DNA from 2 places in the Calidifontibacter terrae genome. Region 2 is predicted to be linked to the other one. Evidence: predicted binding sites of a transcription regulator. Region 2 holds the regulator's gene; the other holds the start of a gene.
The links. The regulator LexA, encoded in region 2, represses DNA repair genes until DNA is damaged. The targets are predictions, from matches to a motif close to TCGAACANNTGTTCGA.

Region 1: the regulator LexA is predicted to act here: its motif matches at 10,415-10,430, upstream of ACYU98_RS07455 (HNH endonuclease signature motif containing protein).

Annotation. Positions count from the first base shown of each region.
Region 1 covers NZ_BAAGZF010000005.1:93,452-109,014, reverse strand. The annotation lists gene ACYU98_RS07490 (DUF3090 domain-containing protein) at 1-367, shown strand, start outside; gene ACYU98_RS07485 (SCO1664 family protein) at 345-1,154, shown strand; gene mshC (cysteine--1-D-myo-inosityl 2-amino-2-deoxy-alpha-D-glucopyranoside ligase) at 1,196-2,449, shown strand; gene ACYU98_RS07475 (PAC2 family protein) at 2,477-3,322, opposite strand; gene metH (methionine synthase) at 3,460-7,269, shown strand; gene ACYU98_RS07465 (HAD family hydrolase) at 7,269-7,943, shown strand; gene ACYU98_RS07460 (hypothetical protein) at 7,962-8,561, shown strand; gene ACYU98_RS07455 (HNH endonuclease signature motif containing protein) at 8,614-10,374, opposite strand; gene ACYU98_RS07450 (hypothetical protein) at 11,114-11,713, shown strand; partial or broken gene ACYU98_RS07445 (transposase) at 11,906-12,758, shown strand; gene ACYU98_RS07440 (RecB family exonuclease) at 12,792-13,631, opposite strand; gene ACYU98_RS07435 (site-2 protease family protein) at 13,740-14,852, shown strand; gene ACYU98_RS07430 (tRNA (adenine-N1)-methyltransferase) at 14,923-15,563, shown strand, end outside.
Region 2 covers NZ_BAAGZF010000006.1:252,963-268,525, forward strand. The annotation lists gene ACYU98_RS09405 (serine hydrolase) at 1-751, shown strand, start outside; gene ACYU98_RS09410 (vitamin B12-dependent ribonucleotide reductase) at 887-3,772, opposite strand; gene nrdR (transcriptional regulator NrdR) at 3,855-4,319, opposite strand; gene ACYU98_RS09420 (LysM peptidoglycan-binding domain-containing protein) at 4,674-5,090, opposite strand; gene lexA (transcriptional repressor LexA) at 5,379-6,101, shown strand; gene ACYU98_RS09430 (Sir2 family NAD-dependent protein deacetylase) at 6,133-7,047, opposite strand; gene ACYU98_RS09435 (LysR family transcriptional regulator) at 7,070-7,999, shown strand; partial or broken gene ACYU98_RS09440 (DNA internalization-related competence protein ComEC/Rec2) at 8,065-10,344, opposite strand; gene ACYU98_RS09445 (helix-hairpin-helix domain-containing protein) at 10,344-11,348, opposite strand; gene ACYU98_RS09450 (DegV family protein) at 11,440-12,318, opposite strand; gene leuS (leucine--tRNA ligase) at 12,323-15,187, opposite strand; gene rpsT (30S ribosomal protein S20) at 15,410-15,563, opposite strand, start outside.

The DNA of each region.
Region 1 (15,563 bases), on a different contig from region 2:
CCTCGACGCGGTCGACGACCTGCCGACCGCACCCGTCGACAACGAGCCGCTGTCGACCCCGATCGAAGACGAGTTCCGGGTTGGAACACTGACCCTCGCGTGGGACGTCGAGCGCAGCTTCGTCGTGGTCGAGGCCCTCGATTCCGCGGTGTCGGTCGAGGTCGACGAGACCGGCGAACCGACCGTCGAGGTTGTCGAACCCGACTCGACCACCCTGCGCATCTCGATCGACCCGCCGATGGCGCGCGAGTTCACCCGGCGTGCCCTCGCTCTCGTCGAAGGCGGTCGTCCGCCCTGCCCGTTCTGCGGTGACCCCCTGGATCCGTCCGGCCACATCTGCCCGCGTGCCAACGGATACAAGCGCTGAGAACGACCCCGGATCGCTATTGCGGACGGGTGAGTTGCAGATCGAGGGGCGGCTGATCGATGCCTCCAACATGGTGCTGCGCGCCTGGATCGAAGACGCCGATGAGCGAATCCCGGTCGTCTACAAGCCCATTCGCGGTGAGCGTCCGTTGTGGGACTTCCCGCCAGACACTCTCGCTGGCCGCGAGGTCGCCGCGTGCTTGGTCTCACAGGCCGCCGGATGGAACCTGGTGCCTCCCACCGAACTGCGCGAGGGACCGCTCGGACCGGGCAGCGTGCAGCGCTGGGTCGGACCGCTCTTGGAGCGCCCCGACCACGACCTCGTACGGATCGACCCGCCGCAGGAGGTGCCACCGACGTACGTCCCGGTGTTGGCCGCCGAGACCGACGACGAGGATCCGCTGATCGTCTCCCACGCCGACACCCCCTGGCTGCGTCGCCTGGCCGTTTTCGATGCGCTGCTGAACAACGCCGATCGCAAGGCGAGCGCGATCCTGCCCGACGGCGATCGCTACTGGGCGATCGACCACGGCCTCTGCTTCCACGACGAGGAGAAGCTGCGGACCGTTCTGTGGGGATACGCCCAGGAACCCATCCGTGCCGACGACCTGCAGGGACTCTCTCTGATTTCCGCTGCTCTCGAGGATGGTCTGCGTGATGATCTGCGAAACCTGGTGAGCGCCAGCGAAATTGATGCGTTCGAGGAGCGGCTCGAGGTTTTGCTGAACGGCGCCGAAATGCCCGCGGTGCCTCTCGATCGCCACCCGTTGCCCTGGCCGTTGTGGTGACCCCGCGAGACCACATGAGCGACCCCGTAGGCTGACTCGTCGTGAAGACCTGGCCCGAGACCGAAGTCCCGCAGCTGGCCCACACGGCACCGCCGTTGCAGCTGCGCCACCGTCAGACCGGAGAGCTTCGGGAGGTGGCGGTCGAGAACGGGCAAGCGCGGATGTATGTCTGCGGGATCACGCCCTACGACACGACCCACCTCGGTCACGCGGCCACCTACGTGACCTTCGACCTCGCGCTGCGGGCGTTCCGCAACGCCGGCCATGACGTGTTGTACGTGCAGAACACCACCGATGTCGACGACCCGCTGCTGGAACGCGCCGAGCGCGACGGCATTGACTGGCGCGACCTCGCCCGTCGTGAAATCGACCTGTTCCACGAGGACATGGGCGCGCTGCGCAATGTTGCTCCGCAGCATTACGTCGGCGTCGTCGAGACGATGCCCCGGCACATCGCGGTGATCAACCAACTGCTGGAGGCCGGCGTCGCCTATGGCATCCCGGTCGATGAGAGCGACGCCGGCGCGAGCGGGGTGCAGGACTTCTACCTCGACCTGTCGACCCAGCCCACCTTCGGGCAGGAGAGCGGCTGGACGCGCGAGCAGATGCTCGAGGTCTTCGCCGAGCGTGGTGGCGACCCGGATCGGACCGGTAAGAAAGACGAGCTCGACCCCCTGTTGTGGCGCGGGCAGCGCGTCGGGGAGCCGTCGTGGGACGGCCTCGCCCTCGGCCACGGCCGCCCGGGGTGGCATCTCGAATGCACGACCATCGCGCTCGACCACCTCGGCATGGGCTTCACCCTGCAAGGTGGTGGCACAGACCTGATCTTCCCGCACCACGAGATGAGCGCCGTGCAGGCGACCGCGCTCACCGGGTCGACCCCGTTCGCCCAGCACTACGCACACCAAGCGATGGTCGCCTACGACGGCGAAAAGATGAGCAAGAGCAAGGGCAACCTGGTGAAGGTCAGCCAGTTGCGCGCGGCCGGCGTCGATCCGATGGTCATCCGCCTGGCTGTGCTTGCTCACCACTACGGCACCGACTGGGAATACACCGACGAGGTGCTCGAGGCCGCCCAGCAGCGCGCCGACAGCTGGCGGGCTGCGCTGGCCGTGGCGGGCGACTCAGCGGCCGAAACCGTTGTGCCGCAGCTTCTCTCGACGATTGCTGAAGACCTCGGCTCACCCCAGGCGCTGATGCTGATCGACCAGTGGGCCCAGAGCGCTCCCACTGACGCCGGCCCGTCGCCGCTCATCAGCGCAGCGCTCGATGCGGCCCTCGGTCTGGCGCTCTAGCCCGTCGGCGACCGGTGATCCGGGGCGCTACTGGTCCTTGTCGCGGCGCCGCAGATACTTCTCGAACTCCCGGGCGATCGCGTCACCGCTGGCCTCGGGCAGTTCGGTGGTGTCCTGCGCCTGCTCGAGGTGTTGCACGTATTCCGCGACCTCGTCGTCACCGGAGGCCAGTTCGTCGACTCCGCGCTCCCAGGCTCGCGCCTGCTCCGGCAGGTCGCCGTGGGGGATCGCCGAGTCAAGCAGCTCTTCGAGGCGGCCGATCAACGACAGACTGGCCTTTGGCGATGGCGAACCGGCGGCGTAATGGGGGACCGCGCCCCACAGGGAGAGGGTGGAAATCCCCGTACGGTTCGCCGAGTCGGCGATCACGCCGAGGATCCCGGTCGGACCTTCATAACGGCCGGCCGGAACGTCGTAGCGGTCCTGGGTGTCCTGGTTCTCCGACGACACCGAGACGCTCAGCGGACGGGAGTGGGGCACGTCGGCGAGCAGCGCGCCGAGCATGACCATCAGCGACACATCGGTTTCGACGGCCAGCGAGACTATCTCGGCGGTGAACTGCAACCAGCGAAACGACGGCTCAATGCCGTGGATGAGCAGCACATCGCGATCCAGGGGAGTGTCGGTGGCGAGGTAGACGCGGGTGGTCGGCCACTCGATCCGTCGCTCGCCGGGGTCACCGGAAACCCGTGGCCGATTGACCTGGAAGTCATAGAAGTCGGCCGGGTCGATCGCGGCGACCAGTTCGGCGTCCCATTCGTTCACCAGGTGCAGGACGGCGCCCGTCGCGGCGTCGCCGGCGTCATTCCATCCCTCGAAGGCCGCAATCACGATCGGGTCGCGCAGCAGCGGGAGATCCTCCAACTCGATCATCTGTTCTCCCTCTCGGCTTGCGGGCGTTGTCTCAGCCTACGCAGGATCACCGACTGTCTCGCTGGGCGTATCCCAAGGGCGGCTCCCGACGTGTCGGGGCTACCATCACCGTCGTATCTACGAAGGGAACGCCAACAGTGAGCAGCCGCTCCGACTCCCGCGTCGACCAGATCGAACGCGACACGTCCGCCCACCGCCCCGACGCCTCCGCCGAGCTCCGGAAGGCGATGGCCTCCCGGATCCTGTTGCTCGACGGATCTATGGGTGTCTTCATCCAGCGCCACAAACTGTCTGAGGCCGAGTTCCGCGGCGACCGGTTCGCCGACTGGCCCCAGGACGTACGAGGCAATAACGACCTGCTCTCGATCACCCGCCCCGAGCTCATCACCGGCATTCACCGTGACTACCTCGCCGCTGGATCGGACATCATCGAGACAAATACCTTCTCGGCTCAACGGATCTCGATGGCCGACTATGGCATGCAGGACCTGTCGTACGAACTGAATCTGGTCTCGGCGCAACTCGCCCGGGCGGCCTGCGACGAAGTCGCCACCCCCGAGCGCCCGCGCTACGTCGCCGGAGCGCTGGGGCCGACGAACCGTACGGCGTCGATCTCGCCCGATGTGAACGACCCCGGCGCCCGCAACACCAGTTTCGAGGAACTGGTCGATGCCTACCTGGAGCAGGGCCGCGGCTTGATCGACGGCGGCAGCGACTTGCTGTTGGTCGAGACGATCTTCGACACGTTGAACGCCAAGGCCGCGATCTTCGCGCTGGAGACCCTCTTCGAGCAGGAAGGCCGCCGCTGGCCGGTCGTCATCTCCGGCACCATCACCGACGCCTCTGGCCGAACCCTCACCGGGCAGGTCACCGAGGCGTTCTGGAACAGCGTGCGCCACGCCCGCCCGATCGCGGTCGGCTTCAACTGCGCGCTCGGCGCGGCCGACATGCGCCCGTACGTTGCCGAACTGGCGAAACTGTCCGACACCTTCATCTCGGTCTATCCGAACGCCGGCCTGCCGAACGCCTTTGGCGAATACGACGAGACGCCGCAGGAGATGGCCGAGGTCCTCGCCGAATTCGCGCGCGACGGCCTGGTCAACATCCTCGGCGGCTGCTGCGGCACCACTCCGGAACACATCGAGGAAATCGGCACCCGCATCAAGGAGGTCGCACCGCGCGTTCCGGCGACGCCGCGCCAAGCGCTGCGCCTGTCGGGTTTGGAGCCGTTGACGATCGACGAGGACTCGCTGTTCGTCAACGTCGGCGAACGCACCAACATCACCGGCTCGGCCCGCTTCCGCAAACTGATCAAGCTGGGCGACTACCCGGCCGCGCTGTCGGTTGCCCGACAACAGGTCGAGGCCGGCGCCCAGATCATCGACATCAACATGGACGAAGGCATGATCGACGGGGTGGAGGCGATGGACCGCTTCTGCAAACTCATCGCCGCTGAGCCCGACATCTGCACCGTTCCGGTGATGATCGACTCCTCCAAATGGGAGGTCATCGAGGCCGGATTGCGCTGTGTTCAGGGCAAATCCATCGTCAACTCGATCTCGATGAAGGAGGGCGTTGAGCCCTTCATCGAGCATGCCCGACTGTGTCGCAAATACGGCGCAGCGGTCGTGGTGATGGCCTTCGACGAAGACGGTCAGGCCGACAACATCCAGCGTCGGCAGGACATCTGTCAGCGGGCCTATCGGATCCTGGTCGACGAGGTCGGATTCCCGCCCGAGGACATCATTTTCGACCCGAACATCTTCGCGGTGGCCACCGGCATCGAGGAGCACGCGAACTACGGTGTCGACTTCATCGAGGCCACCCGCTGGATCAAGGCCAACCTTCCGGGCGCGCTGATCTCCGGCGGAGTTTCGAACGTCTCCTTCAGTTTCCGGGGCAACAACCCCGTACGCGAGGCGATCCACTCGGTCTTCCTGTTCCACGCGATCCGCGAGGGCATGGATATGGGCATCGTCAATGCCGGCGCGCTGGTCGTCTACGACCAGATCGATCCCGACCTGCGCGAGCGGATCGAGGACGTCGTGTTGAACCGCCGCGCCGATGCCACCGAGCGTCTGCTCGAGGTCGCGAACGAGTTCAACAAGGAAGCCGATGCGGTGGACGACAGCGCCGCGCTGGCGTGGCGAACACTGCCCCTGCGCGAGCGGATCACCCACGCGCTGGTCAAGGGCATCGATGACTTCGTGGTCGAAGACACCGAGGCGCTTCGCGTGGAGCTCGCGGCCGCGGGGGAGCGCCCGTTGACCGTGATCGAAGGTCCGCTGATGGACGGCATGGGCGTTGTCGGCGACCTGTTCGGCGCCGGCAAGATGTTCCTTCCCCAAGTCGTCAAGTCGGCCCGAGTGATGAAAAAGGCTGTCGCCCATCTGATTCCGTTCATCGAAGCGGAGCAGGACGGCGCCACAGTCTCCAAGGGCAAGATCGTGATGGCCACGGTCAAGGGCGACGTCCACGACATCGGCAAGAACATCGTCGGAGTCGTGTTGCAATGCAACAACTACGACGTCATCGACCTCGGTGTCATGGTTCCGACACAGAAGATCCTCGACACCGCCAAGGAAGAGAACGCCGACATCATCGGGCTGTCCGGCTTGATCACCCCCTCGCTGGACGAGATGGTGGGCGTCGCCGCCGAGATGGAACGTCAGGGGTTCGACATCCCGCTGCTGCTGGGCGGCGCAACGACCTCGCGCGCCCACACCGCTGTGCGCGTGACGCCGAAGTATCACGGCCCGGTCGTGTGGGTGAAGGACGCGTCGCGCTCGGTGCCCACTGCCTCGGCCCTGCTGTCGGACACCCGCAAGGACGCCTTCCTCGCGGAGGTCGAGCGAGACTACGAATCGATTCGCACCCGCCACGCCGCCAAGAAGAACGATCGCCCGCTGATCTCCTACGACGCGGCGCTCGCCAACCGTCCGGAGATCGACTGGAACGGCTACCAACCGGTGCGGCCGCACCTGCTGCTGCAGCAGAGCAAGGACACCGGCAACGACCAGGTCCATGGTCACGTCACGTCCTACACCCGGACGTTCCGGAACTATTCTGTGGCGACGCTGCGCGAATACATCGACTGGCAGCCGTTCTTCAATGCCTGGGAGATGAAGGGCCGCTTCCCGGACATCCTCAACAACCCGGCCACAGGGGAGACTGCCCGCAAGCTGTACGCCGAGGCGAACGAGATGCTCGACCGCATCGAGAGCGAGGGTTGGCTCGAGGCGGCCGGTGTCATCGGTTTCTTCCCGGCGAACGCGGTCGGCGATTCGATCGAGGTCTACACCGACGAGACCCGCTCCGAGGTTCGTACGGTGCTGCACCACCTGCGCCAGCAGGGCGCTCACCGCGACGGGGTTCCGAACAAGTCCCTGGCCGACTTCATCGCGCCCAAGGAGACCGGTCTGCGTGACTACATCGGTGGCTTCGCGGTGACCGGCGGGCTCGGGGCGGGCGAGAAGATTGCGGAGTTCAAGGCGGATCTGGACGACTACAACGCGATCCTGTTGGAGTCGGTCGCCGACCGGCTCGCCGAGGCGTTCGCCGAGCGGATGCACGAGCAGGTGCGCCAGGAGTTCTGGGGCTACGCAGCGTCTGAGACGTTGACCAACGAGGACCTCATTGCCGAGAAGTACGTCGGCATCCGGCCTGCTCCCGGCTACCCGGCCTGTCCGGAACACACCGAGAAGCAGACCCTGTTCGACCTGCTCGACGCGACGGCGCAGACCGGAATCGAGCTGACCGACTCCATGGCGATGTGGCCAGGGGCTGCCGTGTCGGGCTGGTATTTCTCGCATCCGCAGTCGCAGTACTTCGTGGTCGGCCGACTGGGCCGCGACCAGTTGGAGTCCTACGCCAAGCGCAAGGGGTGGACCCTGGCCCAGGCTGAGAAGTGGCTCTCGCCGAACCTCGGTTACGAGCCGGAGGACTGATGCGACCCGCTGCTGTGCTCTGGGACATGGACGGCACCCTTGTCGACACCGAGCCCTATTGGATCCAAGCCGAACGGGACCTGGTCGCGTCCTTCGGTGGCGTGTGGGACGACTCGTTGGCTCACCAACTCGTCGGTAATCCGTTGCTGGTCTCCGGGCAGGTCATCCGTGACAATTCACCGGTCACCCTCACGCCAGAGGAGATTGTCGACTGGCTGTTGGACTCGGTGATCCGTCAGATGCGCGAACACATCCCGTGGCGTCCGGGCGCGGCGGAGTTGCTGAACGAGGCTGTCGCAGCAGGCATTCCGAACGCGCTGGTGACCATGTCGTACGCGTCGTTCGCCAAGGTGATGCTCGATGCCCTTCCGGCGGGAACGTTCCAGGCCCTGATCACCGGCGATCGGGTGACCAACGGCAAGCCACACCCCGAGCCGTACCTGGCCGCGGCCGCCGCCCTCGGGGTCGATCCGGCCGACTGCCTCGCGGTCGAGGATTCGCCGACCGGCGCGCGGTCGGCGGTCGCCGCCGGCGCTCGTACGATCGCCGTTCCGCATGTCGTGTCAGTGCCCACCAGCGTCGGGGCGACTTTGGTGGACTCCCTTGCCGGACAGACGATTTCATCGCTCTGGACGCTGGCGGGGAGCGCAAAGGCGGATGCGCAGCTGCGCTGAGTCTGATGTGGTGGACCCATGTCTGCGCAACCGGCACTGGTGCAGGTGCTGCTCGAAGGAGTGAGCGACGTCGCTGCTGTACGCGCCTTTGCAGCCACCGCGAACCTCCCGTTGGACGATGTTCGACTCGTCGACTTGGCCGGCATCACCAACGTGCGGCGCGCCCTTGCCGACCTGCAGGTCGATGCACCCGATGCAATGGTGGTCGGGCTATGCGATGCGGGGGAGGCGCATGTCGTACGCCGCGTGCTCGCCGATCTCGGGTATCCAACTCGCGACGACAGCGACCTGCCCGGCTACGGCTTCTTTGTCTGCAGCGCCGACCTCGAGGAGGAACTGATCCGCGGGCTCGGCACGACACAGGTCTTAGCTGTGCTCGAAGAACTGCGACTGGCCGACAAGTTCGGTGGCTTGCAGCAGCAACCCGCCTGGCGTGGAAGGCCATTGGCCGACCAATTGCATCGATTTTGCGGTGTGGCCTCCGGCCGCAAGGAGTTGCTCGCTGGCGCGTTGGCCGCAGCGGCGAGCCCAGAACAAATTCCTGAACCGCTGCGGATGTTGCTCGATCGAATTGCGGCGTCGATCTCCGCGTCGATCTTCACGTCGCAGGTCCGCTGACCGGCGCTACTTCCCAACGAGTGTCAGTTGCGACGAGCGACGGCGACGTCGATCAGCTCACTGCGGCGACGAGGCGGGGGATCCAGAGGATTTTGCCGGTGCTGGTGGTGGTGGGGGTGAGGTTGTCGCGGTGGACGATCGCGTGATCTGCCCCGCAGAGCGGATAACCGTTGTCGAGGTTGGTGGGTCCGCCGTCTGCCCAGTGGATGGCGTGGTGGATTTCGGTCCAGTCGCCGGGTCTGGTGCAGCCTTGGTAGGTGCACTTGTTGCCGTGTTTCTGTAGGACGGCGTGTCTGAGGGCACCGGTGTAGAGGCGTTGGGCACGGGCAGCATCCAAGGGTTCACTGTTGGTGCCGAGGACCATCGGGATCAGGGTCGCGTCGCAGGCCATCCGCCGAGCAGCACCAGGGCTGATGGTGGCCCCTTCCCTATTGGTGCCGGATCCTCCTCCGCCGGTGTCACGGAGTTTTTGGGCGAGGGTTTCGTAGTCGATGGTGACGACCATTTGTGCTGGTCCGCTGGTCGCGACGGTGGGGTCACCGTCGAGCCAGGCCGCGACCCGACGCAGCATCATCATTAACGCGTCGATCCGGCGTTTGTCGGGTGAGCGGTCATCATCAGCGAGGCGGATGAGCTTGGCCCGCTGATCAAACAACGAATCTGACTCTTCCTCGTCGCTAGCTTCGCCGCTGTCGCGGTCGAGGTTGTCGCTGCCGGCTTCAGCACTGCCGCTGCTGCTGGCCTCATCGCTGCCCCTGGCGCTCGTGCTGGTGTGGCGGTGGTGCGGGTCATCGCAGCAGGACGTCTTGGGTGACGGAGCGGACAGGGCGTTGATGAGGTGTTTGAATTCGGCGGCGTTGTCTCCGGAGAGGAGTCCTTCGATGCTGGTCATGCCGTCGTTCTCGTCCCGGTAGCGCAGGAACTCCAGGCGTTGTTGTTCGGCTTCTTTGTCGTTCAGGGCATCACGGGTGCCGTAGTCAGCAATGATCCGTTTCGACAGTTCGGTGACCCCGGACCGGCCGAGGGTGGCGGGCACGGCCAGGAACCAGGCGTGAATTTCATCGGTGGTCGCGTTGGGGAGGACGGTTTTGATTCGGTTCACGTGGTCCAGGGCTGCCCGGGCTACTGAGATGGATGCGGCACCATCACGGACCGCGGCGGCCATCACCCGGTGTGAGACGTGTAGGGAGGCGGCGGCGACTTTCGCGATCCGGTTCGCGTGGCCGGGTTCAATCCCCGGCACCCGGAACGCGGCCGGGGCGACCGGTTCTGTTTCGGTGTGTGTGTTTCCTTGACCGGCACAGTCAGCGCTGGCACGGTCTTCGCTGAGGGGGACTAGCGGTCCGGCGTTTTTGATCGCTTCACTGGTGATCAGATCGGCTGGTCCTTCACCGGCGGCGATGCGGGCGACCCAGGTGCCGGGACTGTTGGCGGTGGAGCGGGTGATCGCTCCGCGGTCGATCGCGTCAGCGGTGATCAGCATCAACGCGGCTTCAGCGCGTTGCATGAACACTGCGGCGAGTCGGGCGGCTTCGGTCAGTTCAGTGTCGCTGAGTTGTGAGCACCCATCGGCCAGGACGGGTAGGTCAGGCAGCGCGTCTTGCAGCCGGTTCAACGCCGATGGTCCCGAGCCAGCATCGAGCAACCGCACATCCGAACCAGCAGAGCCAGCAGGTCCAGATGAACCATCGGGACCGAGCAGCTCGGCCACATCAAGCGGCCGGAACCCACCGGCGAAAGACCGCGACGACGAGCGCGACGAAGAAGAAGACACAGGCTTCTCAGCAGCCGTACGAGTGACCTCGATACTCATTGCCTTGCCCCCTTCCTTCACGCCCCAGGTGATCCTCCAAGTGTACGTATGTTCGACCCAAAATGGAAGAGGAATGTGAAGTTGTGGAGAACGAATTCTGTTTATCCACAACCCTTTTCGCTACCGCCGGGTATCCACAGGGGGAGCGACATGGGCTTGCCTTTCACCGCTCATTCTGCTGCGCCTTATCGGAATATGGGCCCGTCATTTGCTGCCACTGGTGAGCACCGGTGGAGGTGAACGAGCCGCCTTCCGCGGCAAACCACTGAGCCTCATCTGACTCCCGGGGTAGGCAGCGGCTGCATCAGCCGCCCGGATCAAGCCCGCAGTCTGGAATCGGCCGCGGCCGTTCCCTCACCAGCCGCACCTAGCCGCCCGGAGTCACTCAGCGGCATCAAAGCGGCTCATCACAGATGAGGGTGTAGGAGTTGCTGGCTGGCGTCGGGATGGAAGAAACGGGCCACGGGAAGGATTGACCAGTCGGCCTTTCGCGGCGTTCCATCGAAAACGGGGATGTTCGTCTGTGGCGTCCGGCACCATATGGAACATGAGCATACGACGCTCCCTTTGCCTAGCACTTGCTGTCTGTACGCTCGCAGGTTGCAGTGGCAGCAATGAGCCCGTGACAGGATCCAACGCTGGGTCTACCGCTGCGTCGGTGGCCAACACTCCAGCCTCTAGTTCTCCAGTGGCCAGCACTTCGTCCGTTAGTTCGCAGGCAACAGCGTCGCAACGTACGGTGCTCAACACGCCGATTGTTGTCGGCGTCGCCGTTAAGGACATCACTGCCCGGGACGGTTCCAAGATTCCGCTCGCGACATTCCACGAGATGTACGCATGGCTTGTGAAGCAGCTTGGTGAGTCGAACGATGGCGACGAAGCCGCTGTCTACTTCAACAATTACATCGGCGTGCCGGAAGACTGCCTAGCGCTGCGCGATCACGTCTACACGACGACTTTGCGATGGGGTGGAGCCCTAACGATCGAGTACACCGCCGACAAGGCAACGGCACCCGATGGAGCCCACTCGAAGCCGGGGCGTGTGCTCGTCTTCTACAGTGCCGGGGGCAACAGCGATGAGACAAGGGACAATCCTGAGTCAGCGGAGAAGCCAGCCCTGCTCTTCAGTAACGGATCATCACTCAACGGATCCGAAACAGCGTTCACGAACACCACTTCATCCGGAACGAAAATTGTGGATCCCGATGGCACAACAATCTTCGCCGTTGGTTACACACCACGAGCAGACAACCCGACCCCATTCACAACAACTGGCCAGGCATTCGCGTTCTCCAACGGGTCACTCAAGGCGTGGGCTGCCTCCAGCGGGTGCCTCTAGTGCCTGTTTCCCGATAGCCGGGAGCGTGACTATCGGGCAGCTTAATTGCCGAGACATTTGGCATCTGCGAGGGTCGTTTACAGGCTCATCACAGATGAGGGTATAGGAGTTCCTGGCGCGTCGGTTCGGGGGTGGGGGTCGAGGTCTCCCGATGATGAGAGTTCTGACACTGCCCATCTGGAAGACCTCGACGTGCACAACGCTACTGCCAAGGACGGCTTCAGCTGTCCTGACCTGACCTCCTTCTGCCGTCTTGAACCAGACCGGGCGGTGCTGACGTGCCGGGTTATTGAGGGTGACCGGTGGTGTCACCGGTGCGGCTGCGAAGGGACCCCGCGGGGCAGCGTGGTCCGCCGGTTGGCCCACGAACCGTTCGGGTGGCGACCAACGACACTGCTGGTCACGGTGCGGCGGTACCGGTGCACCGAGTGCGGGCATGTGTGGCGCCAAGACACCAGCCTCGCGGCCTAACCGCGAGCCACCTCGTCGCGGCGTGCGATGGCGTGGGCACTTGCTGCGATCGTGTGTCAGCATCTGACCGTCGCCCGGGTCGCTGAAGGACTCGGCGTTGCCTGGAACACCGCGAATGACGCGGTCCTCGCCGAGGGGTACCGGGTGTTGATCAACGACCCGGCCCGGTTCGAAGGTGAGACCGGCGGCTTCAGACCCCAGCTACACCCTGGTTTGTGATGAGCCAGTTGAGTGCACCTGGGGCATCTACCAGCGGATGATCGCGGCGTACCGGCACCGCGACCGTGCCGCCGGCAAGAAGCTCATGACCGCGCTCATCGATTCGATCAGCACCGGTGTGCCCAAGGCCTTGACCGAGATCACCACCCTTGGCTGCACCCTGACCAAGCGGTCCGCCGACGTGCTGGCCTACTTCGACCGGCCTGGCACCAGCAACGGACCAACGGAGGCGATCAATGGCCGCCTCGAACACCTACGCGGGTCGGCCCTCGGCTTCCGCAACCTCGCCCACTACATCGCCCGATCCCTCCTCGAAACCGGCGGCTTCAGACCCCAGCTACACCCTGGTTTGTGATGAGCCATCAAAGCCGCCATCAGACCGACCTCGTCAAGCCGGGGGAGTAGGCAACGGCGGAGGGGTGCCACCGTGGGCAGGGCAGAGCGGTTTGTGATCACACCAGGAACACAGTCGCGATGGGCTTGGCCGCCAATCGCCGGTCTCGGTGGAATGTTGAATCGCCGCCCAGAGCGCCAACACCTTGCGCTCGGTTGCTTGCAGATCGCGTTCATCGGGTTCGTAGCGAATGATTTCGCTATTGCCGAGATAGACCAGTTGCAGCATCCGCGGAACGACTCCACGAGTGCGCCACAAAACCAAGGCATAGAACTTCATCTGGAACAGCGCCTTAGCCTCGAAGAGCTCCGAGGGGGACCGGCCGGTCTTGTAGTCGACCACCCGAATCTCGCCAGTCGGCGCGATGTCGAGGCGATCGATATAGCCACGCAGGGTGAGTCCATCAACTTCGGCCTCGACGTAGAGCTCCCGCTCTGCGGGTTCGAGACGAGTCGGATCTTCAAGCTCGAACCACCGCTCGACCAATCGCTGGGCCGCGGCGAACCAACCATCGGGATCGTCGCCCACGACTGCGGCCAACTCCGGCTCGGCCTCGACAAGCAACTCCCACTGCGGTCGCACCAGGGCCGCCGCGTGTTCGGGAGTTCGCTCGCCGGCCGTGACGTCGAAAAGTCGTTCGAGTACGGCGTGAACCAAGGTTCCGCGAGCCGCGGCAGCACTCGGCGTCTCGGGCAATTTGTCGATCACCCGGAAGCGATACAGGAGCGGACACTGCAAATAGTCCGACGCGCGGCTGGGCGACAGCGCCGAACGACGCGACTCATCCGACCGAGCCGACTGAGCCGCTGCGGCGCGAACCACCAACTCCGACATCCTGCGACCCTACGTCGCCCCACCGACAACCCCACCGACGAGCGCACGAAGCGAGCTGGGCAGCCAACAAATGGGACTGTCACACCCTCCCCGTACGCTGTCCTCACCATGGCGAACACCTCTCCCGGCTGGCGAGTCGGCTCCTTACGCGGCGTGCCCGTCTACATCGGCCGCTCGTGGGTCTTCATCGCGGTCATCATCGTCGCCACGTTCGGTCCTCAGGTCTCGAATTCGTTGCCCGATCTCGGCGGGGCGGCCTACGTCGTTGCCGGGCTATACGTCGTCGGTTTGCTGATCTCCGTGCTCGTCCACGAAGGCGCTCACGCGCTGGTCGGCCAGGCGCGCGGCTACTCCGTTGAACAGATCGTGGCAGACCTCTGGGGCGGCCACACCTCGTTCAGCAAGGAACACGCTCACGCCGGCAGCAGTGCCCTCGTCGCGGCCGTCGGACCGCTGTCCAACGCGGCCCTGGCTGCGGTCGGCTTCGGGGTGCTGCAGGCCGACTTGCCCGACGTGCCAGCTCTCCTGATCGGCTCCTTCGCCTGGGCCAACGCCTTCGTGGCGGCCTTCAACTTGCTGCCCGGCCTTCCGCTTGACGGCGGCTACCTGCTGGAGGCGCTGGTCTGGAAGATCACCGGCAGCCGGCCTAAAGGCACCGTCGTGGCCGGTTGGACGGGCCGAATCCTGACCGTGCTGGTGCTCATCGCGCTCGTGGTCATCCCGTTCGCGAACGGCCACCGACCTTCGCTGTTCACCGTCGCGTGGGCAGCGCTGATCGGCTCGTTCCTCTGGTTCGGCGCAGGAGCCGCCATCATGCGTGGCAAAGTCACCCAACAGCTGTCCACCGTGTCGCTGCGCGACGTGCTGCGACCGATCACCGCTGTCGACCTCGCGGCACCCGTCGCGAGTTTGTCCGGCCTGGACACCCTCGTCACCAAGGACGGGCAGCCGTACGGTTTCGTCGTCGCCGGCGCCGCCATGCAGGTTCCGCTGGAACGCCGCGCGACCACCGCCGTGGAGGCGTTGGTCGAACTGCCGAGCGGTCCGTGGGTTGTCACTCTCGACGACCACGGCGATCTCAACGAGATCGTTGCCGGGGCGAGCATGAACGGGCTGGCTGACCGAACAATCGTGCTCGACCGGGACGGCCAGTTGCTCGGCTGGGTCCACCGCGACGAACTGATTCGCGCTGTCGATCACGCCCTGACCCCAGGCCGCTGAACACCTCCAAGCGGCCAGCGATTGGCTGGCGATTGGGCGCTGTGCCGGGCGGCCCCTAAGCTTGGCGGCCATGACCGACGCTCCCCTTGCACCGCTCGGCGCCGACCGACGCCGCGGCCCGTTCACCGAGGGAGAGCGCGTCCAGCTGACCGATCCCAAGGGACGGATGCACACCATCGTCCTCGGCCCCGGCAAGCAGTTCCACACCCATCGCGGATTCCTGGCCCACGATGACCTGATCGGCCGCCCCGACGGCACCACCATCACCAACACCGCCGGTGTCGAATACCTCGCCATGCGGCCGTTGTTGAGCGACTTCGTTCTCTCGATGCCACGCGGCGCTGCGGTCGTCTACCCCAAGGATGCCGGTCAGATCGTCACGATGGCCGACATCTTCCCCGGCGCGCGCGTGGTCGAAGCCGGTGTCGGTTCCGGCGCGCTGTCGCTGTCGCTGCTTCGATCGGTCGGCGACCAGGGCCAGCTGTTCAGCTTCGAGCGCCGCGACGACTTCGCCGAGATCGCTCAGGGCAACGTCCGCAGCTTCTTCGGCGACGATCACCCGGGCTGGACGGTGACCGTCGGTGACTTGGTCGACGCCCTGCCTGAGACCGTCGAGGGCGGCAGCATCGATCGGGTGGTGCTCGACATGCTCGCCCCGTGGGAGTGCCTCGAGGTCGTTGCCGATGCTCTCGCGCCTGGCGGAGTTCTGAT
Region 2 (15,563 bases):
TCAGATCCACCGTGGCGCGCTGCGTTGGGACACGCGGCTCACCACTCGCCGCGCCGACCTCGCCGGCGGCAGCGGATCGCTCGCCGGGCGAGGAGCCGGCGCGTCGATCAGCGTGCAAGAAGCCGCCCGGTTGATGTTCCAGATCAGCGACAACACCGCGACCAGCCTGCTGGTTCGTACGGTCGGCCAAGACACGCTGCGCAGCGTGGTTCGCAGCAGCGGACATTCGCGCCCCAGCGTTCTCGACCCCTTCCTGACCATCAGGCAGGACCTCTGGCTGCAGTGGTCGACCGACGCGAAGGCTGTCATCGCCCGATCCAGCTGGGCCGGCGCCTCACCGGCGCGCCGAGCCGCGCTTGTCGCCCCGGCTGACACCGCGGCTCTGCCCGACCTCAGCCGATCGACGAACATCTGGCGCAAGGGCCTTGGCTACGGCGGCAGCGCCGAGGATGTCGCGCTCGCTTGGACGGCCATCGCGGTCCAGTCCGGCAAGCCGGGAATGGCGCCCCTGTCCACCATCCTCGCCGTGCCCTCCCCCGGCTTCACCGCGCCGGCCGGCTGGCGGACCACCTGGTTCAAGTCCGGTTCGCTCTCCGGCGTGGCCAACGGGTCATGGCTCGGAAACGGCCCGCATGGCCGGGAGGTCGTAGTGGTGCTGAGTGCTTCCGACGGTGGGCCGTCGGTGACCGCCGTACGCCGGCTGGCCAGTTCGGCCGCTGCGACGCTGGACTCGTACGCCGCGGGCCGCTGAGGCCGAATCCGCGCGGGTTAGCCACATCCGCGCGTCCTATAGGCCGGGCGGATGACGATAAGGCGCGCAGATCTTTACCCCGCATCACAAAAGCGGCCCGGGAACCAGTGGTTCCCGGGCCGCCTTTGCGTTGGCTCAGCTGCAGCCGGAGGTGCTTCCGCAACCCTCGCAGACGTAGCAGCTGCCGGCCGGACGCATCTTGGTGCCGCAAGTGAGGCACATCGGAGCGTCGGCGGCCTTGCCTTGGAACTTCTCCATCAGCTCGGCCGAGGAGTGCACCTCGGGGGAGGCAACACGGGCATCAGCAGCCCCGGACCCGGAGACGACGGTCAGGGTCGGCGCAGCGGGTGCGACCGCGGGCGTCACCTTCTCCTTGGTGGCCATCGACTGCGACAGCGACTCGAGTTCACCTTCGACGTTCTCGTCGTCGTCGGACTCGTACGAACCGGTCTCGAGCTGACGCGAACGCTCCTCGGCACTGTGGATGCCCATGAACGAGCGGGTCTCGAAGTCGAGGTGGTCCAGCGCCAAGCGACGGAACACGTAGTCCATGATCGACTGCGCCATCCGCACATCCGGGTCGTCGGTCATCCCGGCCGGCTCGAAGCGCATGTTGGTGAACTTCTCGACGTAGGTCTCCAGCGGCACGCCGTATTGCAGGGCGACAGAGACGGCGATCGAGAACGCGTCCATCACACCGGCCAGGGTCGAACCCTGCTTGCCGAACTTCAGGAACAGCTCACCGAGCTGGTTGTCGTCGTAGGTGCTGGCGGTGAGGTAGCCCTCGGCGCCGCCGACCGCGAACGAGGTCGTCTGGCTGCTGCGACGCTTGGGCATGCGCCGGCGCATCGGGCGGTACTCGATGACCTTCTCCGGCTCGGCTTCCTCGGTCGCCGGGACGACGGCCTTCTTTGCCTTCGCATCGGACAGCGGCTGACCAACCTTGCAGTTGTCGCGGTAGATCGCGATGGCCTTCAGGCCCAACTTCCAGCCCTGCAGGTGGACGTCGGCGATGTCCTCGACGGTGGCCGTCTCCGGCAGGTTGACCGTCTTGGAGATCGCACCGGACAGGAACGGCTGGGTAGCCGCCATCATGCGTACGTGGCCCATCGGGCTGATCGAACGCGCGCCCATGGCGGTGTCGAACACCTCGTAGTGCTGGGACTTCAAGCCCGGGGCGTCGATCACGTGGCCGTGTTCGGCGATGTGCTCGACGATCGCTTCGATCTGCTCACCCTGGTAGCCAAGCTTGGCCAACGCACGCGGAATCGTCTGGTTGACGATCTGCATCGAGCCGCCACCGACCAGCTTCTTGAACTTGACCAACGAGAAGTCCGGCTCGATACCGGTCGTGTCGCAGTCCATCATGAAGCCGATGGTGCCGGTCGGCGCGAGCAGCGAGGCCTGCGCGTTGCGGAATCCGTTCTTCTCACCCAGTTCAACGACAGCGGTCCACGCCTTGGTGGCGTGCTTCATGATGTCGCCGTCCATGGTGTCGAGCGCGCGCACCTGGTCGTTCGCCGCGCGGTGCTTGCGCATCACGCGCTTGTGGGCGTCGGCGTTGCGGGCGTAGCCCTCGTACGGACCAACGACCGCAGCGAGCTCGGCCGACCGCTTGTAAGCGGCGCCGGTCATCAGCGAGGTGATGGCGGCGGCGAGGCTGCGGCCACCCTCGGAGTCGTAGCCGTGGCCGGTCGCCATCAGCAGCGCACCGAGGTTGGCGTAGCCGATGCCGAGCTGGCGGTAGTCACGCGTGGTACGGCCGATCGCCTCGGTCGGGAAGTCGGCGAAGCAGATCGAGATGTCCATGGCCGTGAAGATCAGCTCAACGGACTTGATGAAGGTGACCGAGTCGAAGGTGCCGTCATCCTTGAGGAACTTCAGCAGGTTCAGGCTGGCCAGGTTGCAGGACGAGTTGTCCAGCGACATGTACTCCGAGCACGGGTTGGACGCGGTGATCCGGCCCGTCTCGGGGTTGGTGTGCCAGTCGTTGATCGTGTCGTCGTATTGCAGACCCGGGTCGGCGCAGGCCCATGCGGCCTTGTTGATCTTGTCGAAGAGGGTGCGGGCGTCGACCGACTCGATGACCTCGCCGGTGCCACGCGAACGCAGACCGAAGGACTTGCCCTCTTCCACCGCGCGCATGAACTCGTCGGTGACGCGGACCGAGTTGTTGGCGTTCTGGTACTGGACCGAGGTGATGTCCTTGCCGCCGAGGTCCATGTCGAACCCGGCGTCGCGCAACGCGCGGATCTTGTCTTCTTCGCGAGCCTTGGTCTCGACGAACTCCTCGATGTCGGGATGGTCGACGTCGAGAACGACCATCTTCGCCGCGCGGCGGGTCGCGCCGCCGGACTTGATGGTGCCTGCGGACGCATCGGCGCCACGCATGAAGCTGACCGGGCCGCTGGCGGTGCCACCGCTGGACAGCAACTCCTTGGAGGAACGGATCCGGGAGAGGTTCAGGCCGGCTCCGGAGCCGCCCTTGAAGATGAAGCCCTCTTCCTTGTACCAGTTCAGGATCGAGTCCATCGAGTCCTCGACGGACAGGATGAAGCAGGCGGAAACCTGCTGCGGGCTCTTGGTGCCGACGTTGAACCAGACCGGGGAGTTGAAGGCGAACACCTGGTGCAGGAGGGACCAGGTCAGTTCGTGTTCGAACAGCGTCGCGTCGTCTTCAGACTGGAAGTAGCCATGTTCCTTGCCCGCCTTGACATACGTCAGAACGACCCGGTCGATGAGCTGCTTGAGGCTGTTCTCGCGAACATCGCTGCCGAGCGCGCCACGGAAGTACTTGGTGGTGACGATGGTCGATGCGTTCAACGACCAGAAGTCGGGGAACTCGACCCCGCGCTGCTCGAAGATCGTCTCGCCGCTCTTCCAGTTCGTCTGGACGACGTCGCGACGCTCCCAGGTGACCTCGTCGTAGGGGTGGACACCCGGCGTGGTGAAGATGCGCTCCACCGTGATGCCTTTGGGGCTCCGACGCGCACGGGACCGCGCACTGGTCGTCTCCGTCATGATTCTCCTCCGTATGAGTGGTGGCGATGCTGTTGAACTGTTGTTCGTGAGGTTCTGGTGTTCCGGAAGGAACCGCGAGCGGTTAGGTCCGGTCGGTGGCCGCGCGCTCGGCGCGCAACAGGCTGATGGCTTGCTCGAAGTCGTCGAGGCCACCAAATGCTTGGTAGACCGAGGCGAATCGGAGGTAGGCGACCTCGTCGAGCACCCGCAACGGTCCGAGAATCTCCAGACCGACGTCGTGGGCGTCGATCTCGGCGAGCCCTCGCGCGCGAATGCCCTCCTCGACCTCCTGCGCCAACAACGCCAACTGGTCCTCGCTGACCGGCCGGCCCTGGCAGGCCTTGCGCACGCCAACGAGCACCTTCTGCCGCGAGAACGGCTCGCTGGCACCGGAGCGCTTGACCACGGTCAGGCCTGCCGTTTCGACAGTCGAGAACCGCTTGCCACACTCGGGACATTGCCGACGACGCTTGATCGAGGTGCCGTCTTCGCTGGTGCGGCTGTCGACGACTCGCGAGTCGTCATTGCGGCAGAACGGGCAGTGCACGGGTGGCTCCTCTCGAGGCTGAGCAACCGGACACGGGCACGCAAATGCCCGAGCCGGAAGGGATGGTCAGGATCGCTCTGTAGTAGGTCGATCTGTTGATAACCGGTGGAGAAGTCGTGGACAACGTGGGGACCACATGTGGGCGACTTACATCGGTGTAACTACTAGATATAGGGATACTAGGCCGATCCGACCCCACATGCAACAGCTCGGCGAGTCGCGTTTCGAGGCGATCGACCGCCCTGGCAATAGGCCCCGGAAACACGGCTCACGACCAGGGCAGATGCTGAAAATGACGCGATCGGACGACCGCCCGAGGCGTGTCGTCCGATCGCATAAGACCGCTCCTGCTGCCTATCGCGGCAGCAGCAGGTGTTGCCCGGCGTGGACCTGCAGGGAGTTCAAACCGTTGGCCAACTGCACTTTCACCACGGCCTGACTGATCGGCAACGAGGGGTAGGCGCGGTGGGCCACGTCAGAGAGTGTTTGGCCCGTCTCGACGGTGACCCCCGCGGTCGCGGCCGCGGGTCCGGCCATCGCGCGAGCTACCCCGAAACCTGCCATCAGCACGGCCACGAGGCCGACCAGGACGAGCATCCGACGGCCTCGCACGGTCAACCGGATGCCACCGTCACGACCATCGAAGCGCCCGGCACTCGCGTGGGACTCGGTAAGTGGCGGCACCAGCTTCAGATGACGCCGCGGCCGACGCGTTGAGGGCGCCATTGCCGGCGTCGACATCGGCTGAGCAAGGTGAGTCACAGCACTCATCGGTTCCTCCATCCCCGACACCCAAGGGTGTCTCCAGGTGCAAGTGCCGTTCGCACAGGTGTGCGATCGGACGTCTGTACGATTTATAGCACGAATGTTCGAATTGGGCGAGACACGCGTCGTACACATGTTTGAAAGACTGGGTCCGACGGCATACGCTCGATTCATGCTTCGCAGCTAACTACCGACCACCGACAACATCGGTTCGGCGGCCGGCGAACGACAGCTGTAGACGTGCTCCACGAGTGACCAGACACACCGCGAACCACCAGACGGGACGACCACGACATGGCGAAGATTCACCACCTGCCCGACGGCGACGGCGGGGCCGAACTCACCACCCGTCAACGCAAGGTGTTGGAGGTCATCCGCAACTCGGTCGAGCGCCGTGGCTACCCGCCGAGCATTCGCGAGATCGGTGAGGCTGTCGGTCTGACCAGCCCGAGTTCAGTGGCCCACCAACTGTCGATGCTCGAACGCAAGGGCTACTTGCGACGTGACCCGAACCGGCCGCGCGCGATGGAGGTCATCAGCGCCGAGAGCGATGCCGACCGTCGGGATCGTCGAGGCGACGCGGGCCTTCCGGATGGCGACGAGGACGCGATCGACGAGACCGGTGTCGGCGATCAGCGCCCGGCGGCCACGTACGTTCCGGTCGTGGGTCGGATCGCCGCTGGTGGACCGATTCTGGCCGAAGAGGTAGTCGAAGACGTGTTCCCGCTCCCCCGACAGATCGTCGGCGAAGGTGACCTGTTCCTGCTGAAGGTGGTTGGCGACTCGATGATCGACGCCGCGATCTGTGATGGCGACTGGGTCGTGGTCCGCCAGCAGCCGACCGCCGACAACGGCGACATCGTGGCCGCGATGCTCGACAACGAGGCAACCGTCAAGACCTTCAAGCGCCAGAGCGGCAAGGTTTGGCTCATGCCGCACAACCCCGCCTATGACCCGATCGACGGCGACGACGCCGTCATCCTGGGCAAGGTCACCGCGGTTCTGCGACGCGTCTGATCGGGCTGGCGGGACCCGTCAGCGGGTTCCCTCAGTTGGTCGCCGCAACTGGCCGGGCCGGCAGGTGGGTGGCCAGATCGACCATCACCTGCTGCAGGTCGCGATGCACATGCGCAGTGGCGAGGTCTTCTGCTCGTGACCATCCGGTATTGACCAACACGACTGGGATGTCACGTCTGACGGCATGCCTCGCGAAGCGGTAGCCCGACATGACCCCGAGTGATGACCCGATCACGACCACCGTTGTGGCCGCCTCAACCAGCGCGAAACACTGCTCGACAAGCGCCCTCGGCACCGATTCCCCGAACATCACGACGTGTGGCTTCAGCAGGTCACTGCCGCACATCGGACAGCTGACCAGACGCAACTGCGCGTCCCACCTCCCGTCTAGCTCGACGTCACCGTCCGGTCGCAACGGCGCGTTGCGTGCGTCACCGACGGCCGCCTCGAAACCCGGATTCAGCCGTTCGATCTCCTGTTGCATCCACTCCCGGGCGACGGTCGTACGGCAGCGCAGACAAATCACTTCGTCCAGCCGTCCGTGCAACTCGATCACCGCGCGGCTGCCCGCGACCCGCGCCAACCCGTCAACGTTCTGGGTGATGGTGTGATCGATGAATCCCCGGTGTTCCAAGTCGGCGAGCGCTGCGTGGGCGCTGGTGGGCGATGCGGCGCTGAACCGGGCCCATCCGGCATAAGACCGCGCCCAGTAGCGACGCCGAGCCTCGACCGTGGCGCGAAACTCCGAGACGGTCATCGGTTGCACGCGGCGTACGCCGTCGGCTCCGCGGTAGTCCGGCAGCCCGGATGCGGTCGACAAACCCGCTCCGGTCAGCGCTAATACACCGCCCAGAGCGACTCGTTCGCGCAGCAAGTCCTCCGCTGCGGGTTCAGTTCCTTGCCCGTCTTCAAGGGCGCTGTTGGTCATCGTGGGGTGCTGGCTCATATCGCTTTGTAGGCTAGACCCCATGATCGACGCTGCTGGACTCCGAGTGATACGTGCCATCGCCGATGAGGGCAGCTTCACCGCCGCTGCATCGGCCCTCGGCTACTCCCAGCCGGCGATCTCGCAGATGGTCCGCCGGCTCGAAGAACGGCTCGGCACACCGCTGGTCGAGCGGATGGGTCGCAACGTCCGGCTCACCGAAGCGGGCGAGGTGCTTTCCCGGCACGCCACGAGTGTGCTCAGCGCCATCAGCGCCGCTGAGTCCGAGGTCGCCGCGATTGCCGGACTGCAGTCAGGCAGGGTGCGACTGATGGCCTTCCCGTCATCGTCCTCGACCCTGGTTCCGCGGGCGCTCTCGCTGGTCAAACAGCGTTTTCCCGAGGTGAAGGTCAGCTTCGCCGAGGGCGAGCCGCCGGAGTCTCTGGCCGCGCTGCGCGCTGGGGAGTGCGACGTCGCTGTCGCCTTCACCTATGAGGGGCTCGACCTCAGCCGCGACGACGACAGGTTGGACGACTTCGTCTCCACCAAGCTGCTCGATGACCACGTGCGCCTGGCACTGCCGGTCGATCACCCGCTCGCCTCCCGCAAGACGGTGCGGCTCGCCGACCTGGCCAGCGCGCCATGGATCGCCGGTTGCCCGCGATGTCGGGGCCACCTGCTCGCGCTCGCCGACAAGGCGCACTTCGCGCCCGATGTCGCTTTCGAAACCGAGGACTACGTCGCGGTTCTCGGCCTGGTGGCCGAAGGTCTCGGTGTCGCGTTGGTGCCTGACCTCATCCTGCGCTCCGCTCCGAACGCGCGGGTGAAGGTTCTGCCAATGGACCCGCCGTCTCAGCGATCGGTGTTCGCCGTCACCACCCCCGATCTGCAGCGGGTTCCCGCCGTTGCCGCGACCATCGAGGCTTTGGTCGAAGCGGCAGGGATGGCCGATTGCTGCTCGGTTGGCGCCTGACCCGACCCGCGTACGACGCCGAATCCAGCTCCGCGGCGATAGAGCCGAATCGCTCCCCCGATGTCGGTGCGCAACACCGCACTGCCATCTGCCTCGAGCAGCGCAACTGTTCGGGCGGCCGGATGGCCGTAGTCGTTGTCGGCGCCCACCCCAATCAGGCTGATTGGCGCCGCCACGAGGTGGATGAGCTCGGGAACCTGATTGCTCGAACCGTGGTGAGGAACCTTCAAGACGCTGAACGGCGTCGGGTCATGTAGCGCCCGCAAGGCGCTCAGGACCCGGGCTGCTGCTTCCTTCTCGATGTCGCCGGTGAAGAGCATCCGCACCCCCGCCACCTGAAGGTCAAGCACCACGCTGGCGTTGTTCTGCAAGGAACCCGCGTGGATGGCGCGCACCGGCCACAACACAGTCGCGGCAATTCCGTTCCACCGCAGCGTTTCCCCCGCGTGAACCCGCCGCAGCGAGCGACCGGATCGCTGGACCACCGCGAGCGCCTGTTGCTCATGGCCGGGTTCGTCTTTGCCCGTCGCTGCTTCCTCGTCGACGAAGGTCCCGATGATCTCCCCGACCGGGACCTGCTCGATCACCGCTGCGAGACCGTCGACGTGATCGGCGTGGAAATGGGTCAGCACGATCGCGTCGAGCACCTTGACCCCGGAATCGTCGAGGCAGCGGCGCATCGCCTGCGGGTCGGGCCCGGTGTCGATGAGGACGGCATGGCCCGGGGCCGATCGTACGAGGGTGGCGTCGCCCTGCCCCACGTCGCACATCATCACCAACCACCCCGCGGGCACGTTGCCCACCGGCAGCGGTGCCCAGACCGCGATGCCGACACACAACGCGGCCGGCGCAGCAACCATCGAACGGCGGGCACGCGCCAGCAGCCCGGCGCCGGTGAACAGCACGATCGCCGTAACCGCGGCAAGAAGCAACGCCCCACTTAGCCCTCCGGCCCACGGCAACCGGCCGTACGGGACGTCAGCGCAGCGGCGGGCGACGAGGCAGATCGCCCACGCTGGAAGGCCGGCTGCCCAGGCGACGATCGCCGCCAGGAACGGCACCGGGACGGCCAGAACCGCGACGACGACGCCGGCGATGGTGGCCGGACCCACGAACGGCGCCGCGAGCATGTTCGCCGGCAGCCCAATCAGACTCACCGTTGGTTGCAGCAGGACGGTGACCGGCGCACACATCGTCTGGGCGGCCAGCGGCACCGCGATCGCTTCACCGAGCCAGCCGAACCGGTTCGGTAGTCGCTCGGCAATCGCGGCCGCCCAGGGACGGGCAAACAGGATCAAGCCCAACGTCGCCAGCGCGGACAACGCGAAACCGTACGACGATGCCAGGGGCGGCTGCACCACCAGGAGGACGACGATCGCGGTCGCGAGCGCAGGGGGCGCGGCCCGGGCGCCGCTTGATCGCAGCGCGAGCAGACCCACGGCGCCCATCACCGCCGCCCGGATCACGCTGGGTTCGGGCCGGCACAGGAAGACGAAGCAAGTCAGCGCCAGGAAGGTGAGCGGCACCCGCAACCGCCGCGGCACGCGCAGCCACCCGCAAGCCCACCCGGCCGCGAGCATGACGACGGTGACGTTTGATCCGCTCACGGCGTTCAGGTGGGTCATCCCGGTCGCTTTCATGTCCGCGTTCAGGTCATCGGGTAACCGGCTCGTGTCACCGATCACCAGCGCCGGAACTAAACCGGCCGGGTCGCCGGGCAGCCCATCGGTGGCTGCTCGGACCGCCGAGCGCACCCGCTCTGCCGCCTGCTCGATCGGGCCGGCCGATTTCAGCAGGCGGATGGGTCCGGACACCAGCACGGTCGACTCGGCCGGATCGAGGCTGGAGGGCTGCAGCCGCCCGCCCAGCGCGATCTCCTGATGCCAGCGCAGGCTGCCGAGTTGATGATCGCCGAATGCCATGATTTGGGCGGCGGACCTGCCCAAAGATCCGCGGCCGCTGATCTTGCTCACCTCCAGCCGCACCCGCCAGACCTCGTCACCTCCGAACCGAGAAGGCACCTGCACGGGGTCGGAGATCACCCGAGCCTGCAGGCGTACGGTGGCCCGCTGCTGCACGAGTGTCGGCAGCAGGCCGTCGTGGCGAACGACGTGATCGACGGCGGCAGCGCCGACCGTCAGCGACGTGGCGAGCCCGCAGAGACCGGCCAAGGCGAACACCCGACGATCGGCCAGGAGCAGAGTGAGCCCGCCGAGCAGCGCGCACGCTGTCGCCAGCCCCATGGCGACCATGGCCGATCCACGCGCCGCGATCAAAGCACCAGCCCAGGCGACCAACGCGGGCACCAGCAACCGGACGTCGAGCGCCACCGCCCGTTCCCGCATCAGAGGGTGACCAGCGGACGCAAGCGCTCCAACGCCTTGTCACCGATCCCGCTGACCTCCCCGAGTTCGTCGACGGACGTGAACCGCCCGTTCGTCTGCCGCCACTGGATGATCCGTTCGGCGAGGACCGGTCCGACCCCTGGCAGGGCATCCAGAGCGGTTGCGTCGGCGGTGTTCAGGTTGATCGGGGCGCTGGGGCCGGCGGCTCCGGTGGACCCCGCGGAGGACCCGGCAACTGCCCCCGGCGCGACGGCCACCGGGCTCTCCCCCGGCTTCGGAACTCGCACCTGCTCCCCATCGCCGAGCACCCGCGCGAGGTTGACCGCATCGAGGTCGGCTCCCGGCAGCGCGCCCCCGGCCGCCTTGATGGCATCCACGACCCGCGCGCCGGAGCGCAGCGTGACGACTCCTGGGTGGTGGACCTGGCCAACCACGTGAACTTCGACGGTGCCGGTCGCAACCGGCGCGGTGGCGGCCGCCGCGGCGCCGCCGCTGGTCGCCGTCGCTCTGGGAACAGCAGATCCCCCACTCGCCGATTCCGCGGCGCCAGACGTCGTGGTCACCGGCTTCGCCAACGGCACAGGTTGGTCGGCTCGACCAGATGTCCACACCCGCACCCCGAGCACCATCGCGACAACAAGGACGACCAACAACGCCCCGATCAAGGCGGCGCGCGCGGGATGGGCTTCCAGCGGTGCTTCGTTCAGCGGCGACCGGAACAACGGGGCATGCGGTTTCACATCGCGACCGGGCAGTCCACGCGCCCGCCGGTCAGCGCGCGACACCGGGTCTGCCGCCTCAGCCTCGACGGCGCTCTCGGTCTCGAAGCCGAAGTCTTCGAGAGTGCTGTTCGGCGCGTTCGATGCTCGACGCCGCAGGCCGGCCAACCGCGGCCGCCGGTCAACGAGGTCATCCTCTTGGGGAACCCATGCGCTGCGTCGACCCTCCTCGAGCTCGGCCAGGAGGGCGGCCAATCGGTCGGGTGGTTCGGAAGAGCGCGCCATGCCGGCACGTTAGGCGGGATTCCGCGCGGCTCGTCGGCCGCGACTGCGCTCCTGTGGATGACCGTCGCCAGGGAGGTCAACCTGTGGAGAATCAGTCGCCGAGGTCGAGGTCGCTGCCCTGGGACGGGTGCGGTGAAACGACGACAGCAAGGGTTCCTGGGCCAACATGGGCGCCGACCGCAGCGCCCAACTCCACGACGATCACCCGCCGCAGGTTCGGGACGCTGTCGGCCAATCGCTCGGCCAACGACTCGGCCCGCTCGAGCGCTTCGAGGTGTTGCACCGCCAGGTCGACCTCGCCGTCGATCTTGCCGGCCGCCTGCACAGCCAGGGCCTCCAACCGGGACAGCGCGCGATTCGTGGTGCGGACCCGCTCCAACGGCTCGATGTGGCCCGAATCGAAGGCGAGCAACGGCTTGATCGAGAGCGCCGAACCGAAGAAGGCCGACGCCTTGCCGATCCGTCCCCCACGCCGCAGCGAGTCCAACGAATCGACATAGAAGTAAATGCTGCCCGCGGCCGATTGCGCCCGAGCCGCGGCGGCCACCTCAGCCACCGATCCACCTCGGTCTGCGGTTCGTTTGGCGGCCAAAACGGCATAACCCATTGCCATGCCGACGGCGCCGGAGTCGACCACTTCGATCGGCACCTCACACTCGGCGGCGGCGATCTCGGCGGAACTGAGGGTTGCGGACATCTGGCCCGACAGGTGGACCGACACAATGCCGGTCGCGCCGCGCGCGATGAGGTCCTCGTAGACCTGCAGGAAGGCGCCCGGCGAGGGTCGCGAGGTGGTGACGTTGCGATGGTCTCGCAGCGCCGTCGCGAGTTCCGTTGCGGTGATGTCGACGCCCTCGTCATGGGAGACACCATCGACCGCGACATGCAGCGGAACAACGGCGATGCGTCCCCGCCCGGCCACATCAGGTGGCAGAGCGGCGGACGAATCGGTGACGACTGCGACCGTCACGCGGTCACCCGATGACCAGGTTGACCAGCTTCGGGGCGCGCACGATCACCTTGCGCACCTGCTGGTCGCCGATCGCGGCTTGCACCTTCTCACTCGCCAGCGCGGCCTGTTCGAGGTCGGCGTCGGTGATGTCCGCGGCCACCTCCAACCGGTCGCGCACCTTGCCGAGGACCTGCACCACGCAGGTCACCGTGTCGTCCTTGACCAGGGCCGGGTCAGCCTCAGGGAATGGGGCATAGGCGAGCGAGCCGTCATGGCCCAACCGCTGCCACAGCTCCTCCGCGAGGTGCGGCGCGAGAGGCGCAACCATCTGCACCAACGGCTCCACGATCTCGCGCGGCGCGGCGTCCATCCGAGTCAGCGCATTGTTCAGCTCGATCATCTTTGCGACGGCGGTGTTGAAGCTGAGCGCTTCGTAGTCGCGGCGTACGCCGTCAATCGCTTTGTGCAGCAGGCGCTTGGTGGCGTTGTCGGCGGCGGCGTCGACGACCCGCAGGGCGCCGTTATCTTCGTCGACCACGTTGCGCCACAGGCGCTGCAGGAAACGCTGCGAACCGACAACTGCGCGTGTCTCCCACGGACGCGATTGGTCCAGCGGACCCATCGACATCTCGTAGACCCGGAAGGTGTCAGCGCCATAGTCGGCGCACATCTCATCGGGCGTGACGACGTTCTTGAGCGACTTGCCCATCTTTCCGTATTCACGGGTGACGGGTTCGCCGTTCCAGGTGTACGTCGCCGCCTCGCCCGAGCCGTGTTCCTCCACCTCGGCGGCGGGAACCGGTTGACCGCGGTGGTCGCGGTAGGCGTGAGCCTGCACGTAGCCGTGGATGAACAAGCGGCGGAACGGCTCCTCGCTGGAGACGTGGCCCAAGTCGAACAGCACTTTGTGCCAGAAACGGGAGTACAGCAGATGCAGGACGGCGTGTTCGGCCCCGCCGATGTAGAGGTCGACGCCGCCGGTGTCGTTCGCGCGGCCCTCCCCCTCGCCGCGGCCCGGACCCATCCAGTAACGCTCAATTTCAGGGTCGACGAAGGCCTCGTCGTTGTGTGAGTCGGTGTAACGCAGTTCGTACCAGCAGGACCCGGCCCAGTTGGGCATCGTGTCGGTCTCGCGACGGTAGGTCTTGGGTCCATCACCCAGATCGAGTTCGACCTCGACCCAGTCCGTGGCCCGCGACAGCGGCGCCTGCGGCATCGACTGCGCGTCGTGCGGGTCGTAGGTCTTGGGTGAGTAGTCGGCCACCTCGGGCAGTTCGACCGGCAACTGATCGGCCGGCACGGCGTGCGCAATGCCCAGCTCGTCGTAGACGATCGGGAACGGCTCACCCCAGTAGCGCTGCCGGCTGAACAGCCAGTCACGCAACTTGTAGGTGATCGTTCCCGCACCCAGCCCCTGGCTCTCCAGGAACTCGATCGTTTCGTTCTTGGCCGTCTCGATGTCCTTGCCGTCCAACGAGATTCGCTCATTGGCGGAGTTGATCTTGACGCCCTGGCCGGTGAACGGTTTGTCCTCGTCATGACCTTCACCCGGCTGCACGGTTCGCAGGTAGGGCAGGTCGTAGGCCTTGGCGAAGTCCCAGTCACGCGGGTCCTCGGCGGGCACCGCCATGATCGCGCCGGTGCCGTAGCCCATCAAGACGTAGTCAGCGATGAACACCGGCAGAGCCGCGCCGGAGACAGGGTTCGTCGCGAACGCTCCGGTGAAGACCCCGGTCTTGGACTTGTCGTCGGTCTGACGCTCCAGATCGGACTTGCGCGACGCTGCCAACCGGTAGGCCTCGACCGCTGCTGCGGGCGTGGCTGCCCCACCGGTCCAGGCTGCCTTGGTCGCCTCGGGCCACGCTGGAGGCACGATCGCGTCGACCAGCGGGTGCTCCGGGGCGATCACCATGAAGGTCGCGCCGAAGATCGTGTCGGGGCGGGTGGTGAACACCTCGAGGTGGTCGTCGCCAACGGGGAAACGCACCGCCGCGCCGTGGGAGCGACCGATCCAGTTGCGCTGCATCGCCTTGATGGACTCCGGCCAGTCGACCCGGTCCAGGTCGTCGGTCAACCGATCGGCGTAGGCGGTGATCCGCATCATCCATTGCGCGAGATTGCGGCGGAAGACCGGCATGTCGCCACGTTCGGTCAAGCCGTCGTTGGTGACTTCCTCGTTGGCGACAACTGTTCCCAGGCCGGGTGCCCAGTTGACCGGCACCTCTCGCTTGTAGGCCAACCGGTGCGAGTCCACCGCGTCGGCGCGGGCGACGGCGTCGAGGTCGGCCCACGGACGTCCGTCTGGCGTCGCCACCTCGCCCGCTTCGTACGCCGCGATGAGCGTGTCGATGGGCCGGGCCTTGCCGGCGCGCGGGTCATACCAGGCGTCGAAAATCTGGGTGAAGATCCACTGCGTCCACTTGTAATACTCCGGGTCGATCGTGGAGACCCGACGACGCTGGTCGTAGGACAGACCCAACTGGCGCAGCTGACGCTTGAAGGCACCGATGTTTTCCTCGGTGGTCTTGCGGGGGTGCTGCCCGGTCTTCACGGCGTACTGCTCGGCCGGGAGACCGAAGGCGTCGAAGCCCTGCGTGAACAGAACGTTCATGCCGGTGGTGCGCAGGTAGCGCGCGTAGACATCGGTGGCGATGTACGGCAGCGGGTGTCCGACGTGCAGGCCAGCCCCCGAGGGGTAGGAGAACATGTCTTGGACCATGCGCTTGGGACGCTCGGCAACCCCCGGCTCGGCCCACTCTCCGGTCGGGTTGGGCGCCTCGAAGGTGCCCTGCTCCTCCCAGGCGTCCTGCCAGCGGCGTTCAATCTCGCCGGCTAGTGCTGCGGTGTAACGGTGCTCCGGTGTGTCCGAAGCGGTGATGTCAGTCATCGTGCCCTCACGTCAGGTCGTCTGCTGGTGGTGTGCTCCGGCACTCGGACGTGCCAACAAGAAACCCCTCGCGCCGGGGCAAGGGGTGGCCGCACCGAGGTCCGATCTGGTCGGCGCGGCTATCGAAGCAGGAGCAGACGATGCATAGCCTGAGGATATCGCAGGAACGATCGAGCCCCGCACCGGATATCCGGGCGGGGCTCGATCGAAGTGCGAGGAGTCTTACTTCTCCAGACCGTTCACGGCCTTGGAGAGCGCGGACTTCTTGTTGGCAGCCTGGTTCTTGTGAAGAACGCCCTTGCTCACGGCCTTGTCCAACTTGCGGGACGCGGCGGCCAGGGTGGTCTTCGCCTGCTCGGCGTCGCCGGTGGCGATG